DNA from 4 places in the Azospirillum baldaniorum genome. Region 2 is predicted to be linked to each of the others. Evidence: riboswitches for the same ligand, from Rfam matches in the RefSeq annotation. Region 2 holds a riboswitch; each other region holds the start of a gene.
The links. Region 2 has a riboswitch for cobalamin ahead of Sp245p_RS33755 (energy-coupling factor ABC transporter permease). Riboswitches for the same ligand answer to the same signal wherever they lie in the genome.
Positions count from the first base shown of each region.

Region 1: linked by a shared signal. The riboswitch ahead of Sp245p_RS27820 (ribonucleoside-diphosphate reductase subunit alpha) and the one ahead of Sp245p_RS33755 (energy-coupling factor ABC transporter permease) in region 2 are both predicted to bind cobalamin.
Region 3: linked by a shared signal. The riboswitch ahead of Sp245p_RS20470 (TonB-dependent receptor plug domain-containing protein) and the one ahead of Sp245p_RS33755 (energy-coupling factor ABC transporter permease) in region 2 are both predicted to bind cobalamin.
Region 4: linked by a shared signal. The riboswitch ahead of cobW (cobalamin biosynthesis protein CobW) and the one ahead of Sp245p_RS33755 (energy-coupling factor ABC transporter permease) in region 2 are both predicted to bind cobalamin.

Region 1 is NZ_CP022260.1:253,495-256,932, reverse strand. Features, by position in the region: gene Sp245p_RS27820 (ribonucleoside-diphosphate reductase subunit alpha) at 1-1,610, opposite strand, end outside; cobalamin riboswitch at 1,721-1,968, opposite strand; gene Sp245p_RS27815 (hypothetical protein) at 2,082-2,594, opposite strand; gene Sp245p_RS27810 (short-chain fatty acyl-CoA regulator family protein) at 2,610-3,438, opposite strand, start outside.
Region 2 is NZ_CP022262.1:517,717-521,154, forward strand. Features, by position in the region: gene Sp245p_RS33745 (hypothetical protein) at 114-488, shown strand; gene Sp245p_RS33750 (superoxide dismutase) at 616-1,383, shown strand; gene Sp245p_RS33755 (energy-coupling factor ABC transporter permease) at 1,449-2,129, opposite strand; cobalamin riboswitch at 2,302-2,540, opposite strand; gene Sp245p_RS33760 (glycosyltransferase family protein) at 2,685-3,438, shown strand, end outside.
Region 3 is NZ_CP022254.1:1,359,081-1,362,518, reverse strand. Features, by position in the region: gene Sp245p_RS20475 (hypothetical protein) at 439-897, shown strand; cobalamin riboswitch at 952-1,170, shown strand; gene Sp245p_RS20470 (TonB-dependent receptor plug domain-containing protein) at 1,287-3,215, shown strand; gene Sp245p_RS20465 (ABC transporter substrate-binding protein) at 3,212-3,438, shown strand, end outside.
Region 4 is NZ_CP022254.1:785,371-788,808, reverse strand. Features, by position in the region: gene cobN (cobaltochelatase subunit CobN) at 1-632, opposite strand, end outside; gene cobW (cobalamin biosynthesis protein CobW) at 789-1,856, opposite strand; cobalamin riboswitch at 1,896-2,111, opposite strand; gene Sp245p_RS17985 (ABC transporter ATP-binding protein) at 2,401-3,177, shown strand; gene Sp245p_RS17980 (ABC transporter ATP-binding protein) at 3,170-3,438, shown strand, end outside.

The DNA of each region.
Region 1 (3,438 bases), on a different contig from region 2:
TGGGTCAGGGTGTCGAGATGCTGGACCGAGCCCTCGTGCTCGATGATCGATTGCCAGACCTCCGGCCGGTCGGCACCCTTGGCGGCCAGCAGCTTTTCCAGATGCGGGTTGCGCACGCTGATCGAGCCGGACAGCGTCTTGTGGGTGTAGACGTTGGCCGGGATCGGCTCGATGCAGGCGCTGGTGCCGCCGCAGATGATGCTGATGGAGGCGGTCGGCGCGATCGCCAGCTTGTGGCTGAAGCGCGCCTTGATCCCGCGTTCCGCGGCGTCCGGGCAGGCACCGCGCTCCTCCGCCAGCAGGACCGAGGCGGCGTCGGCGTCGCGGCGGATCTTGCGGAAGAAGCGCAGGTTCCACACCTTGGCCATGGCGCTTTCGAAGGGAATGCCCCGCGCCTGAAGGAAGGAGTGGAAGCCCATCACCCCCAGCCCGACCGAGCGTTCGCGCATCGCCGAATAGACGGCGTTCTCCATCCCCTCCGGCGCTTCCTCGATGAAGCGGGTCAGCACGTTGTCGAGGAAGCGCAGCACGTCCTCGACCAGCCCCGCCTCGCCGTTCCACTCGTCCCAGGTCTCCAGGTTCATCGAGGCGAGGCAGCACACCGCCGTGCGCTCCTTACCCAGATGGTCCTTGCCGGTCGGCAGGGTGATTTCGCTGCACAGGTTGGAGGTGGAGACGCGCAGGCCGAGGTCGCGCTGGTGCTTGGGCAGGGCGCGGTTCACCGTGTCGCCGAACAGCAGGTACGGCTCGCCGGTCTGCATGCGGGCTTCCAGGATCTTCTGCCAGACCTGACGGGCGTTGATGTGCTTCAGGACGGCGCCGGTCTTGGGGCTGATCAGCGAGAAGGGCCTGTCGTCGCGCACCGCCTGCATGAAGGCGTCGGTGACGATGACGGCGTGGTGCAGGTTCAGGCTCTTGCGGTTGAAGTCGCCCGACGACTTGCGGATCTCCAGGAACTCCTCGATCTCCGGGTGGTGGATGTCGAGGTAGACGGCGGCCGAGCCGCGCCGCAGCGAGCCCTGGCTGATCGCCAGCGTCAGGCTGTCCATCACGCGGATGAAGGGAATGATGCCCGACGTACTGCCGCAGCCCTTCACCGGCTCACCGATGGAGCGCACCCCGCCCCAATAGGTGCCGATGCCGCCGCCGTTGGAGGCCAGCCGGACGTTCTCGTTCCAGATGTCGACGATCCCGTCGAGCGAATCGGGCACCGCGTTGAGGAAGCAGGAGATCGGCAGACCGCGCGTGGTGCCGCCGTTGCTGAGAACCGGTGTGGCCGGCATGAACCACAGGCGGGAAATCGCGTCGTACAGGCGCTGGGCGTGCGCCGCGTCGTCGGCATAGGCTGCGGCGACGCGGGCGAACAGGTCCTGGTAGCTTTCCCCCGGCAACAGGTAACGGTCGTCCAGCGTCGCCTTGCCAAAGGCGGTCAGCAGGGCGTCCCGGCTGCGGTCGATGCGGATGACGGAGGGATCGGGCGACGTCCAGCGCTCCGCCGGGGCACGGCCGCCGGACCGCTCGGGCGTCCGCCGGGGCAGCGTCAGCAGGTTTCCGTGACGGTCGAAGCCGTTGGCGAAGTCCTGGGCAAGGTCTTGAGCGAGCGCCGGCATCCGTGATCCCTTGTTCTTGTGCGGCGGGAAGGCACGGGAGCACGACTTGCGCAAACGCGGACGGGAACGCCGCGCGGGGGCAAGCGCACCACCGGGACACCCCGCCCGTGGACGTTCATTCGGTTACGGCAGGTCTCCTGGCTCACGGGTCACGGCGGCTCCGTCCGGCCTTCCCGGTGCCGTCGTCCCGAACCGGGATGGGCACCAGTGACGCTGAAACGACGAAGCCGCTCTCCGCTCACAGTTGCGGGGGCAGCGCCGGCTTTGTCCCGATCCCCCGTTCGGGGTGGCGACGCACCGGCTTCCCTCTTAGCCCTAGATATTGGATATCCAGAGAACCGTAACGCAAGATGAAGTAGCGGGAAGCCCGCAGCCTGTCAAGCCATACGGATGGCGGGGGCTGACTCCTCAGGGCCGGCGCGGAGGTTGGGCAAGCCACCGCCATGGGTCACCGCCCGCTCCGGCGCAGCCTCAGCCGAGGCAGCCGACCCGGTCGGTTCGCCGCCAATCGTCGATGATGGAGGCGTCACCCGCCAGCTTGGCGACCGTGTCCACCGCGTAAGTGCTGAGGGTAATCCGCTGCCCCCTCATGATGGTTGCCGACCCCGATTGCGGCAGCCGCCCGTCCTTTGTCCAACGCAACCGTTCCCGGGCGGTGATGCCCAACGCCTCCTCGATCTGACGGGGAGAGAAAGGGCGTTTCGCGATCCGCTCGATCGCACCGTCAAGGCCGGCCAGGGCTGCCGGAACGGTCGCCACGGCCCCGGGCTTTGGCGCAAGCGTCAGGACGTGGGCGTGCGCCGGTCCTTCGAGCGGTCCAAGCCGCTTCAGCGCCGAACGGATGCGCCGGCGCAACTCCCGTTCACGCGCCCTCAGGCCGAAGCATTCCTCCAGGCAACGCTGATGAGACACCGCCACCGTCCGCCCGCAAAGATGGATGTCCAGAAAACGACTTTTCCAAACGCCGGCGCCATCGGCAACCATGCTGCGGGTCCTCGATCAAACCGGAGGCTGGGCCACCGGATAAGGTTCGAACCGGCTGAGGCTTTCGTCAACCGTCACGGTGCGCCCGATCGGCGGAAAGGCGCGTTGCGGGCAGTATGGACGCTCACAGACCTTGCAACCGGCCCCGATCGGCGTGGCGGCGTCAGGATCGCCCAGCGCCAGCCCACGGGAATAGATCAGCCGGCCGGCGTGCTGGATGTCGCAACCGAGTCCGACCGCGAAGCTCTTCGACGGCGCGCCGTAACCGCTGCGGCCATGGACCACCGTGCGGGCGATCCACAGATAGGCCCGCCCGTCCGGCATCCGCGCCAACTGGGTCAGCAGACGACCGGGCGTCGAGAAGGCCTCGTAGACGTTCCACAGCGGGCAGGTTCCGCCGACACGGGAAAAGTGGAAGCTGGTGGCGGACTGGCGCTTCGACATGTTGCCGGCGCGATCGACCCGGACGAAGAAGAAGGGAACGCCCGGCATCCCCGGCCGCTGGAGGGTGCTCAGCCGGTGGCAGACGGTCTCGAATCCAGTGCAGAAGCGCTGCCCCAGCAGATCGATGTCGTAGGCCACGGCCTCCGCCGTCTCCCGAAAGGCGCGGTAGGGCATGACCACGGCGCCGGCGTAATAGTTGGCAAGCCCGATGCGGGCGAGCGAGCGGGCCTGCGGGCCGGAAAAACGCCCCTCCTCGACCAGCCGAAGCAGGAGAGCCGGTTCCTGGTGGAAGGCGAGCTGGGTTGCCATCTGGAAGGCGCGGCGGCCGGGCTCCAGCGACCGGGCGATCCGCAACGTCCGGGCGTCGCCGTCATACTGGCGCAGCGCGCCCTCCGGCATG
Region 2 (3,438 bases):
CCAGCCTCCCCGAACGGATTCGGGGGGCTAATCCTTAGGGGGCTTTGCCGCCATGGGGTTATCGGTTGGATGATGGCTTACCCGATCGAACGAATCCCCGGAGCCATTCCGCCATGCCGACATCGCCGCACGGATCGCCTGACCGAGGGCTGAAGCCGTTCATCCTCGCCATTCATCGCGAAGCGCTGGAAACCGCCGCGGCGAAGGGGCTGACCGGCACCCTGGCGCAGGTCGCCGCCCTCCAGGACACCGCCAGCCTCGCCTCGGCCAAGGCTGGACGCCTCGTCACGGAGGAGGAGGTGATGCGCCTGCTGCTTCGGGAGCGCCGCGCCCGTAAGATTCATGAGGCGATGGGAACCGCACCAGTCGTGCCGGTCCGGAAGCCGGTGGCGGCCCCGTCCCGGTTCCGCCTGGGGCGCTGGCGGACCGTGGCGATGGGCATGGCCCTCTCGGCGTCCGCCGGACTGGCTGGAAAGGCGCGCTTGTAAGAAACGGGCGGTGCGCGGTCCGCCGGTACCGAGTGAGTACGCCCATTGCCCTGTTGAGTGAGGCGCGGGGCGCACTGAGGCTGTCGCTTCCCCGCTGTTCGGCACGAAACACACAATGGGAGGTCTCATGTCCGTTCGCCTGGATCGCCGCCAATTGCTGCTCTCCGCCGGAGCCGCCGCGCTGGTGCTGGCCGTGGCGCCGCGCTTCGTCCTGGCCCAAACAACAGGGGGCCAAACGCCGGCTGGCCAAACTCCGGGCGGCAAGGGATTCACGCTGCCGCCGCTGCCCTACGCGCCCGCCGCGCTGGAACCGCACATCGATGCGACGACCATGAGCGTGCATCACGACAAGCACCATCAGGCTTACGTCGACAACCTCAACAAGGCGCTCGCCAACCACGGCGACCTTCAGGCGATGCCGCTGGCCGACTTGCTGAAGCGCGTGCCGGAACTGCCGGAAAGCATCCGCACAGCGGTGCGCAACAACGGCGGCGGTCACGCGAATCACAGCATGTTCTGGAGCATCATGGGGCCGAACGCTGGCGGCGCTCCGGACGGCGAGGTGGGGGCTGCCATCACGCGCGACTTCGGCAGCTTCGACGATTTCAAGACGCGCTTCAACACGGCGGGGGCGGGGCAGTTCGGCAGCGGCTGGGTCTTCGTCACCGCCGACCCGTCGTCGGGCAAGCTGGCCATCGCCGCGCGGCCGAACCAGGATTCCCCGGCCATGGACGGCGTGCCCGTGCTGATGGGCAACGACGTGTGGGAGCACGCCTATTACCTGAAGTACCAGAACCGGCGCGCCGACTATCTGGCGGCTTGGTGGAACGTCGTCGACTGGGGCGCGGTGAACCGTCGCTACGCGGCGATCCGGAAGGGCGAGCTGGTGATCTGAACAAAAAAGGGCGGCGGGGACATCCCCGCCACCCTTCCTGCGAACCATCTGGTCCAGAGGCCCGGTCAGGCGCCCTGATGAAGGCGGATGTTGAACAGCGGGCCCTGGCTCTGGCGGCGCAGCGCCTTGGCGACGGCCAGCACGGCGAGATCGGCCAGCGGCTCGACGATGATGACGGTCATGTAGGCGGCGCCGAAGGAGGCGACCTCCGTCATGGTCTCGGCGGTGAAGCCGTGGCCGTAGAGGGCCCAGAAGGCCACCCAGGCGACGATGCCGCCCTGGTAGGCGGTGGAGAGGGCCAGCGCCTGCGAGTACTTCAGGTCGACATAGGGGGTGGCGTCGGGGACGATCCGCTTCGCCAGCAGGCTGATGCCCCACAGCGGGACCAGCAGCGTGGTGACGTTCATGCCGTACTGCGGCAGGTCGAACGGCGCGAAGAACAGGCCCTGGATCAGCAGGCCGGCGGCGAGGCCGATGGAGGCCGCACCGGCGCCGAACAGCAGGAGCAGCGTCGAACCGAGGATCAGGTGAACCTCCGACACGCCCACGGGGTGGTGCGGGAACACCTCGAAGAAGCTGAAGACCAGCGCGGTGGCGATCAGGCTGCGCAGCACCAGCGGTGCGACCCCGCCGTTGTTGCGGACGTCGTTGTGCGCCAGCTTTCCGGCCATCGCGAAGCCGCCGGCGGCCGTCGCGTAGCTGAGAGCGATCTTGGCGCCGTCGACGACGCCGGGTTCGATGTGCATGCTCTATGCCCTTTCCGAGTCTGCCATGCGTTGGGAGGGCGTCGTTGCTGGCAGGCACCGGCATCGCAACCCCCTTGGCCCCCTGGATGGGCGCACCGGGGGACGGCTTGCGGAAGACGGGCGGCCGTCGGGCCGGACATCGGCAAGCGACCACCGGGGCACCCCGCCCGAGGACGTACGTTCGGTTACGGCAGGTCTCCTGGCTTGCGGGTCAAGGCGGCATCGTCCGGCCTTCCCGGCGCCCGTTCCCGCAGGCGGCGCCAGTGACACGGAAAGGACGAGGCCGCTCACCGCTCACAGTTGCGGGGGCAGCGCCGGATTTGCCGTTTCTCCCCCTGCGGGGCGGCGCACCGGCTTCCCTCTTAGCCCCGCGACCGGAGGGCGCGGGGAACCATAACCGGCGCCAGGGTAGGGGCGGGGTCCCCCGCCGTCAAGAGGGGGATGGCGACCCATCGGGGGAGTCGCACGGCTTCCTTGACACCACTCCCGCGGAACCGACAAGGTCCGGCTGACTGCGCGAGGCCGGATCAATGGGCGAAGGACGGGGTTGCGGGCATGCTACCGGTTCATTTCCTGACCATCGTGCTGAACGGCGATCCCTTCATCCGTTACCACTTGGAGGTGTTCCGCCAACTGCCCTTCCCCTGGCATTGGCACGTCGTGGAGGGGGTGGCGGAGCAGGTCCGCGATTCCTCCTGGTGCGCGCAACGGGGCGGGCGGGTCCCGCAGGACCTTCACCGCGACGGGCGCAGCAGCGACGGAACCTCGGAGTATCTCGACCGCATCGCGGCGGAGGAGCCCGGGCGCGTGTCGGTCTACCGCAAGCCGCCGGGCGTCTTCTGGCAGGGCAAGGTGGAGATGGTGACCGCGCCGCTGGCCGCCATGACGGAGGAATGCCTGCTCTGGCAGGTCGATGCGGACGAGCTGTGGACGGCGGAGCAGATCGCCCGCGCGCGCCGGATGTTCCTCGACTCGCCGTCGCGCACGGCGGCGCTGTACCTCTGCCACTTCTTCGTCGGCCCGTCCCTGGTTCTTGACCGGCTGGACCAGTACGGCAATTACCGCGCCTACGAATGGCTGCGCACTTGGCGGTACCGGCCGGGCGATTACTGGCACTCGCATGTCCCGCCCCGGCTGGTGCGGCCGCAGCCCGACGGGTCCGAACGCGACCTCGGCGCGGCCAACCCCTTCCTGCATGAGGAAACGGCGGTGAGCGGGCTCGTCTTCCAGCATTTCGCCTACGCGACGCGCCAGCAGGTCGCGTTCAAGGAAATCTATTACGGCTACGACGGCGCGGTCGGGCGGTGGG
Region 3 (3,438 bases), on a different contig from region 2:
CGGTCGTTCAGGAAGTTGGTTCGCTGCGGTCCATGCCGATGTCTCCCAAAGGCCCGTCGGGGACCGTCGTCCGGCGGTGGACCTTGTGGTGGAGCGGGACCCAGGGGGGAGGATAGGGCCAGCTTCCGCAAGGCCGCGCCAAAGCGACGGCTCTATGGGAAGTCCGACATCACAGCGCCGGGCGACGCTGCCAGAGGGGCCCGGACCTCACCCGTCATGTAGTCAGGCCCCCGCGCGGCGACAAGAGGGGTGCGCGTCCTTTCCGGACCATGATCGGCGCGATGGCCGCAGGCAACGACACCAGTCGGTTGATCGCCCATGGGTTGCCGGCGTTCCGGTCCGGGAGCCGGCTTTGCGAATTCCGTGTCGCCCATGGATGATTCCGCACCGGTGGGTTGTTCGTAGCGATTGACGGTAATTCACGGCAGGACACCCACAATGATGCGGCGTTCCATTTTGCTCGGCTGCCTGCTGGCGGCCGGATTGGCTGGTTGCGGCCCGCGTTTCGAGACGGTCGCAAGCTATTTTCCACCCGTCAGCGAGGCGGGAAAGCTCTGTGTCGCCCAGTGCAAGCAGGCACAGACAATCTGCCAATCCGCAAAGGAGCTGGCCGTTCAGACCTGCCGGGCCGAGGCGACGACCCGCGCCCAGGGCGAATATCAGGCCTATCTCCGTTCCTTGCCCAAGGATGCGGACAAGAAGAAGATCAAGACGTTCAGCGATTTCGACCGGAACCCCAGCTGCTACAGCAACCTCACCTGCTCCTCCGATTACAACGATTGCTACAAATCCTGCGGCGGCCGGATCGAAGCGCAGACCTATTGCGTCGGCAATTGCAAGGAGATGAATCCCCCCGTGCCGGATGGGTCCGCGGTCGGGCCGAGAACCACGCTCTGACACCGGTCGGGCGAGGATGGGCGGATTGCGGCTTGACCGGAGCCGTTCCGCCCGCGTAGCTTCGCACCCGACGGTTGCCCGAAAGGGCTGAAAATGGGAACACGGTGCGGACCCCGCGGCGATTGGCCGTGCGGGGGTTCTACGCCGAGGCTGCCCCCGCAACTGTAAGCGGCGAGTCGTCCATCGGAATGCCACTGGGATCGTGATCCTGGGAAGGCGATGGGCAGACGATAACCCGCGAGCCAGGAGACCTGCCGTCAGTCGTGGTCACACGCGAACACGTTCGGGCGGGGTGCACCGAAGGTCGTCGAACCGGGAGTCCGTTCGCGGAGCGTCCGGGGGGACTTCGTTCGCGGTGACGTGCCACCGGCGTCCCGCCCGAGGTCTCAATGAGTGTCCGCGTTCCCCGCCTTCACCGGACGGCGTCCTTCGCCGCCCTTCTGGGAAGCCTTGCCCTTCCCGTGTCGGCCCTCCCCACGTCGGCCTTCGCCGATTCCACCACCATCACGACGCTTCCGCCGGTCTCGGTGACCGCCAACCGCGTCCCCACCGCCGCCGAGGAAACCGGCAGCGCCCTGACCGTCATCACCCGCGAGGAACTGGAGCAGCGCCAGACCCAGCTGCTGTCCGACGCGCTGCGCGCGGTGCCCGGCGTCGCCGTCAACCGCACCGGCCCTATGGGCACCCTGACCCAGCTCCGCATCCGCGGGTCGGAGGGCAACCAGACGCTCGTCCTGATCGACGGGATCGAGGTGAACGATCCCGCCGCCGGTTCCGAATATGATTTCGCCAACCTGCTGGCCGGCGACGTGGAACGCGTCGAGGTGCTGCGCGGCCCGCAGAGCGCGCTTTACGGCTCCGACGCGGTCGGCGGCGTCGTCAACATCGTGACCCGCCGCGGCGCCGGCGCCCCCCGGTTCGGCGCCGCCGTCGAGGGCGGGTCCTTCGGCACCGCCGCCGGGCGGGCCTCCTTCGGCACCGGGACCGACCGTTACGACCTGTTCCTCAGCGGCCAGGGCGTCACCAGCGACGGTGTGTCGGTCGCCGACAAGCGGCTCGGCAACCCGGAGAAGGACGGCTACCGCAACGGCACGCTGACCGGAAACGCCGCCGTCCGCCCGACCGAGCACAGCGAGATCGCGGTGACCGGCCGCTACACCCGCTTCCGCACCGACACCGACGGCTTCGTCGGCGGGCGCGGCGCCGTCGATGACGGGACCAGCACCGCCGGAGAGCAGTATTTCGGGCGCCTCCAGGGCAAGATCGCCCTTCTCGACGGAAAGTGGGAGCACATCGTCGGCCTGACCCATGGCCGCCAGCAGCGCGACTACCGCGACGACGCCAAGACGGTGACCAGCCGCTACGACGGGCGCAAGACCAAGGCCGACTATCAGACCAACCTCGCTCTGAACAGCGGCCCCGCCGACCATGTGCTGACCGCCGCCGTGGAGCATGAGGAGGACAAGGCGATCAGCCGCAGCAGCTTCTCCAGCTTCGACCGCTCCATCGGCTCCACCGGGCTGGTGGGCCAGTACAAGCTGGGGCTGTTCGACCGGCTGACCCTGACCGGCAGCGTCCGCCACGACGCGAACGACCTGTTCCGCGACGCCACCACATGGCGCACCACGGCGGCCTATCTGATCGAAGAGAGCGGGACGAAGCTGCGCGCCTCCTACGGCACCGGCGTCAAGAATCCGACCCTGTTCGAGCTGTACGGCTACACCGCCACCTACGCCGGCAACCCGAACCTGAAGCCGGAACGGGCGCGCGGCTGGGACGCCGGCTTCGATCAGGCGCTGTGGGGCACGCGGGCCTCCGTGGACGGCACGTGGTTCGACCAGCGCATCCGCGACCTCATCACCGGCACCGGGCGGACCTCCGTCAACATGCCGGGCGAGTCCCACATCCGCGGCTTCGAACTTGGCCTGTCGGTGGAGCCGGTCGACCGGCTGACCATCCGCGGTTCCTACACCTGGACCGACGGCGAGGATTCCACGGGGGTGGAACTGGTGCGCCGGCCCAAGCAGCTCGCCAGCCTGACCGTCAACCACCGCTTCCTGGAGGACCGGGCGAACGCCAACCTCGGCGTCGTCTACAACGGGCGGTCCAGCGACTGGGCCTACGATCCCTTCTACAACCGGCAGGTCGTGAATCTCGCGCCCTACACGCTGGTCAACATGGCCGGCTCCTACGCGCTGTCCGAAGGAGTCGAACTCTTCGGGCGCGTGGAGAACCTGTTCGACCGCCGGTATCAGGAGGTCTGGACCTACGGCGCGCCGGGACGGGCCGGGTATCTCGGGCTGCGGCTGTCGCTGTGAGGCCCACCTTTGTCGGGCTGGCCGCCGCCCTCCTGCTGATCGCGGGAGGGCCGGCGGCGGCGTGGGAGGCGCCGCCCGCAAAGCCGCCCAGCAAACCACAGCGCATCGTCTCCCTAAATCTCTGCGCCGACGAGCTGCTGTTGCGGCTGGTCGGGCCGGAGCGCCTCGCCGCGGTGACGTGGCTGGCGCGCGATCCCCGCGCCTCCACCGTCGCGGCGCTGGC
Region 4 (3,438 bases), on a different contig from region 2:
TCCAGGTCGCCGGCCAGCAGGTGGGAGCGGTAGAAGACGGCCGGCGCGCATGGCCCGGCAACTTGGCTGGACCAGCCCTCATAGACGCCGAAGCGGGGGACCGGCGCCGGCTCGCGCCAAGGGCGCTCCTGCCCGCTCAGAGTGGCGGCGTAGGCCAGCAGGTTGGCCATGTTGTCCGGCCCGCCCTCGGTGAATCCACGCCACAGCCGTTGCGCGGCCTCGGCCGGAACGGTGCCGTAGCCCTCCAGGGCGGGGTTCGGCTGGGCGCAGCCGGGCAGCACGGCCAGCGCCACCCCGGACTCCCTGCAGGCGGCGGCGACATGGTCCAGCCCGTAGCGCCAGTAGCCCGCCCCGCCGAGCAGGCGCAGAATGACCAGCTTCGCCTTGCGGATCACGGACTCGACGTAGAGGTCCACCGACAGCGGGTGCCCCAGCCGCGCGAGATTCGCCAGCCGCAGCGTCGGCAACGGATCGGAGGGCAGGGCGTCGCGGTGGCGCTTCCAGCAGGCGGCGAGCGCCGTCAGGTCGCTGTCGGAGAAGGACAGGACGACGAGGTCCGCCGGGCTCTGCCCCAGATCCACGGCCTGGGGTCCGGCGTCGAGGTCTTCCTGGCGGGCGGCGAGTAGGTGCATGGTGACGGTGCTTTACGAAAATCCCCTCTCCCCTCTGGGGAGAGGGTTAGGGTGAGGGGGTTGCGCGTGGCGGAACGTCCGGCACAAGCGCACCCCCCTCACCGGCCCTGCGGGCCACCCTCTCCCCAGAGGGGAGAGGGCTATGAAGGCAAAGGATTACCCCAGCGCCGCGGTCACGGCGTCGCGGTCCAGGCCCGTCTCGCCGATCACCACCAGACGGCTGCGGCGCGGCTCGTCGGGCTTCCAGAAGCGGTCGAAATGGGTCTGGATGCGTGTCCCCACACCCTGCACCAGAAGGCGCATCGGCTTGCCCGGCACGTCGATGAAACCTTTCAGGCGCAGCACGCCATGGGCGGCGGCGACCCGCTCCAGCGTCTTCGCCAGCGCCGCCGGGTCGGGTTGCGGGCCGAGTTCCACGACGAAGCTGGTGAAGTCGTCGTGGTCGTGACCCTCCTCCTCGTCATGGTGGCTGGGGCGGTTGGCGAGGTCGTCCTCGGCCCCGGCGCCGACGCCGAGAAGCACCACCGGATCGACCTTGCCGTTGCTGGCGCGCAGGATCTTGGCCTCGCGCCCGGTCCCGCCCTCCGCCATGGCGGCGCGGATCAGGTCCTCGACCTTCGCCAGATCGGCGGCGTCCACCAGATCGGTCTTGTTCACCACGATCAGGTCGGCGCAGAGGAGCTGGTCCTCGAACACCTCCTCCACCGGGGTCTCGTGGTCAAGCTGCCCGGCCTCGGCGGCCTGGGCGGCCAACGCCGTCGGATCGGGGGCGAAGCGGCCCTCCGCGGCGGCGGCGGCGTCGACCACCGCGACCACCCCGTCCACCGTCACCCGCGTCTTGATCGCCGGCCAATGGAAGGCCTGGACGAGCGGCTTCGGCAGGGCGAGGCCGCTCGTCTCGATGATGATGTGCTCCGGCGGCTGCGGGCGGGACAGCAGCTTCTCGATGGCCGGGACGAAGTCGTCGGCGACGGTGCAGCACAGGCAGCCGTTCGCCAGCTCGATCACGTCGTCCTCGGTGCAGGTCGGATCGCCGCAGGCGCGCAGGATCTCGCCGTCGATGCCGACATCGCCGAACTCGTTGATGATCAGCGCCAGACGGCGCCCGCCGGCCTGCTCCAGCAGGCTGCGGATCAGCGTCGTCTTGCCGGCGCCGAGAAAGCCGGTGATGACGGTGGCCGGGGTCTTCCCGGCGGACGGACGGAGGACGGCACGATGCGTCATGATCTGGTTTCCCTGTCTCCGCCACACCCGGCGGATTGGATGAGTTTCGGTCTGGCGGCAGGTTTCCTGGCTCGCGGGTCGTCGCCGCGCCTCCCGCCTTCCCGGCCTGACGGCCCGTGGCATTTCCGGAGGCGGACTCGCCGCATACAGTTGCGGGGGCAGCCGCGGCCTTGGACCCCATCCGGGTCCGCACCGCATTCCCTATTATCCCCGGGCCTTCACGGCGGACGGGGCACCGTCGGAGGCGCAGAATTGCAGGCGGACCCCCGATTTGCAAGCGGCCATTTGGCGCCCGGAAAGCGTGCCATCGAACCCGGAACGCTCCGTCCATCCTGCCGTTGGTGTGTCGGAAGATCGGTACAGTCTGTCTGGAAAGCTGACACTCCGGACCGCGTGCGATGCTGTCGCCGCCTTTGATGAATTCAACAGTTTCAATGAATTAACGAATTTTCCCGCAATTGGCATGCCCTGTGCTTATATCAGCCTAACCAAAAACGCGGACCGGCAGACGACGCGGACGAACAGGGAGGGAAAAGCGGCACCCATGGCCGACGACATCATTCTGGAAGCGCGCGGACTCTCGAAGGAGTTCAAGGGCTTCATCGCGGTGAAGGAGGTGAACCTCCAGGTCCGCCGCGGCACCATCCACGCGCTGATCGGCCCGAACGGCGCCGGCAAGAGCACGGTCTTCAACCTGCTGACAAAGTTCCTGACGCCGACGCGCGGCCAGATCCTCTACAAGGGGCGCGACATCACCGCCATGAAGCCCGCCGACGTGGCGCTGCTCGGCATGGTCCGCTCCTTCCAGATCTCCGCGGTCTTCCCGCACCTCAGCGTGCTGGAGAATGTCCGCGTCGCGTTGCAGCGCCCGCGCGGCACCAGCTTCCATTTCTGGAAGCCGGAAGCCAGCCTGCACGACCTGCACGACCGCGCCGAGGAGCTGATCGAGGCGGTGAACCTCACCCCCTGGGCCGGCCACACCGCCGCCGAGCTGCCCTACGGCCGCAAGCGCGCCCTGGAGATCGCCACCACGCTGGCGCTCGATCCGGAGGTGATGCTGCTCGACGAGCCGCTGGCCGGCATGGGCCACGAGGACATCGAAGGCACCGCCGCGCTGATCAAGCGCGTCTCCGCCGACCGCACCATCCTGATGGTCGAGCACAACCTGTCGGTCGTCGCCCACCTGTCGGACACCATCACGGTGCTCCGCCGCGGCGAGATCCTGGCCGAGGGCGCATACGACGTCGTATCGCGCAACCCGCAGGTCATGGAAGCCTACATGGGCACGGGGGCCGGCACGGGTGAGGTGGGCCATGCCTGACGGTGCGACCGTGAAGACCGTGATGCTGGAGATCCGCGACCTCCAGGCCTTCTACGGCGAGAGCCACGTGCTGCACGGCGTCAACATCGACGTGCGCCAGGGCGAGGTGGTGACCCTGCTGGGCCGCAACGGCGCCGGCAAGACGACGACCATGCGCTCGATCATGGGCATCGTCGGCAAGCGCAACGGCTCGATCCGCTTCCAGGGCCGGGAGCTGATCGGCATGGCGCAGCACAGGATCCCCCGCCTCGGCATCGGCTA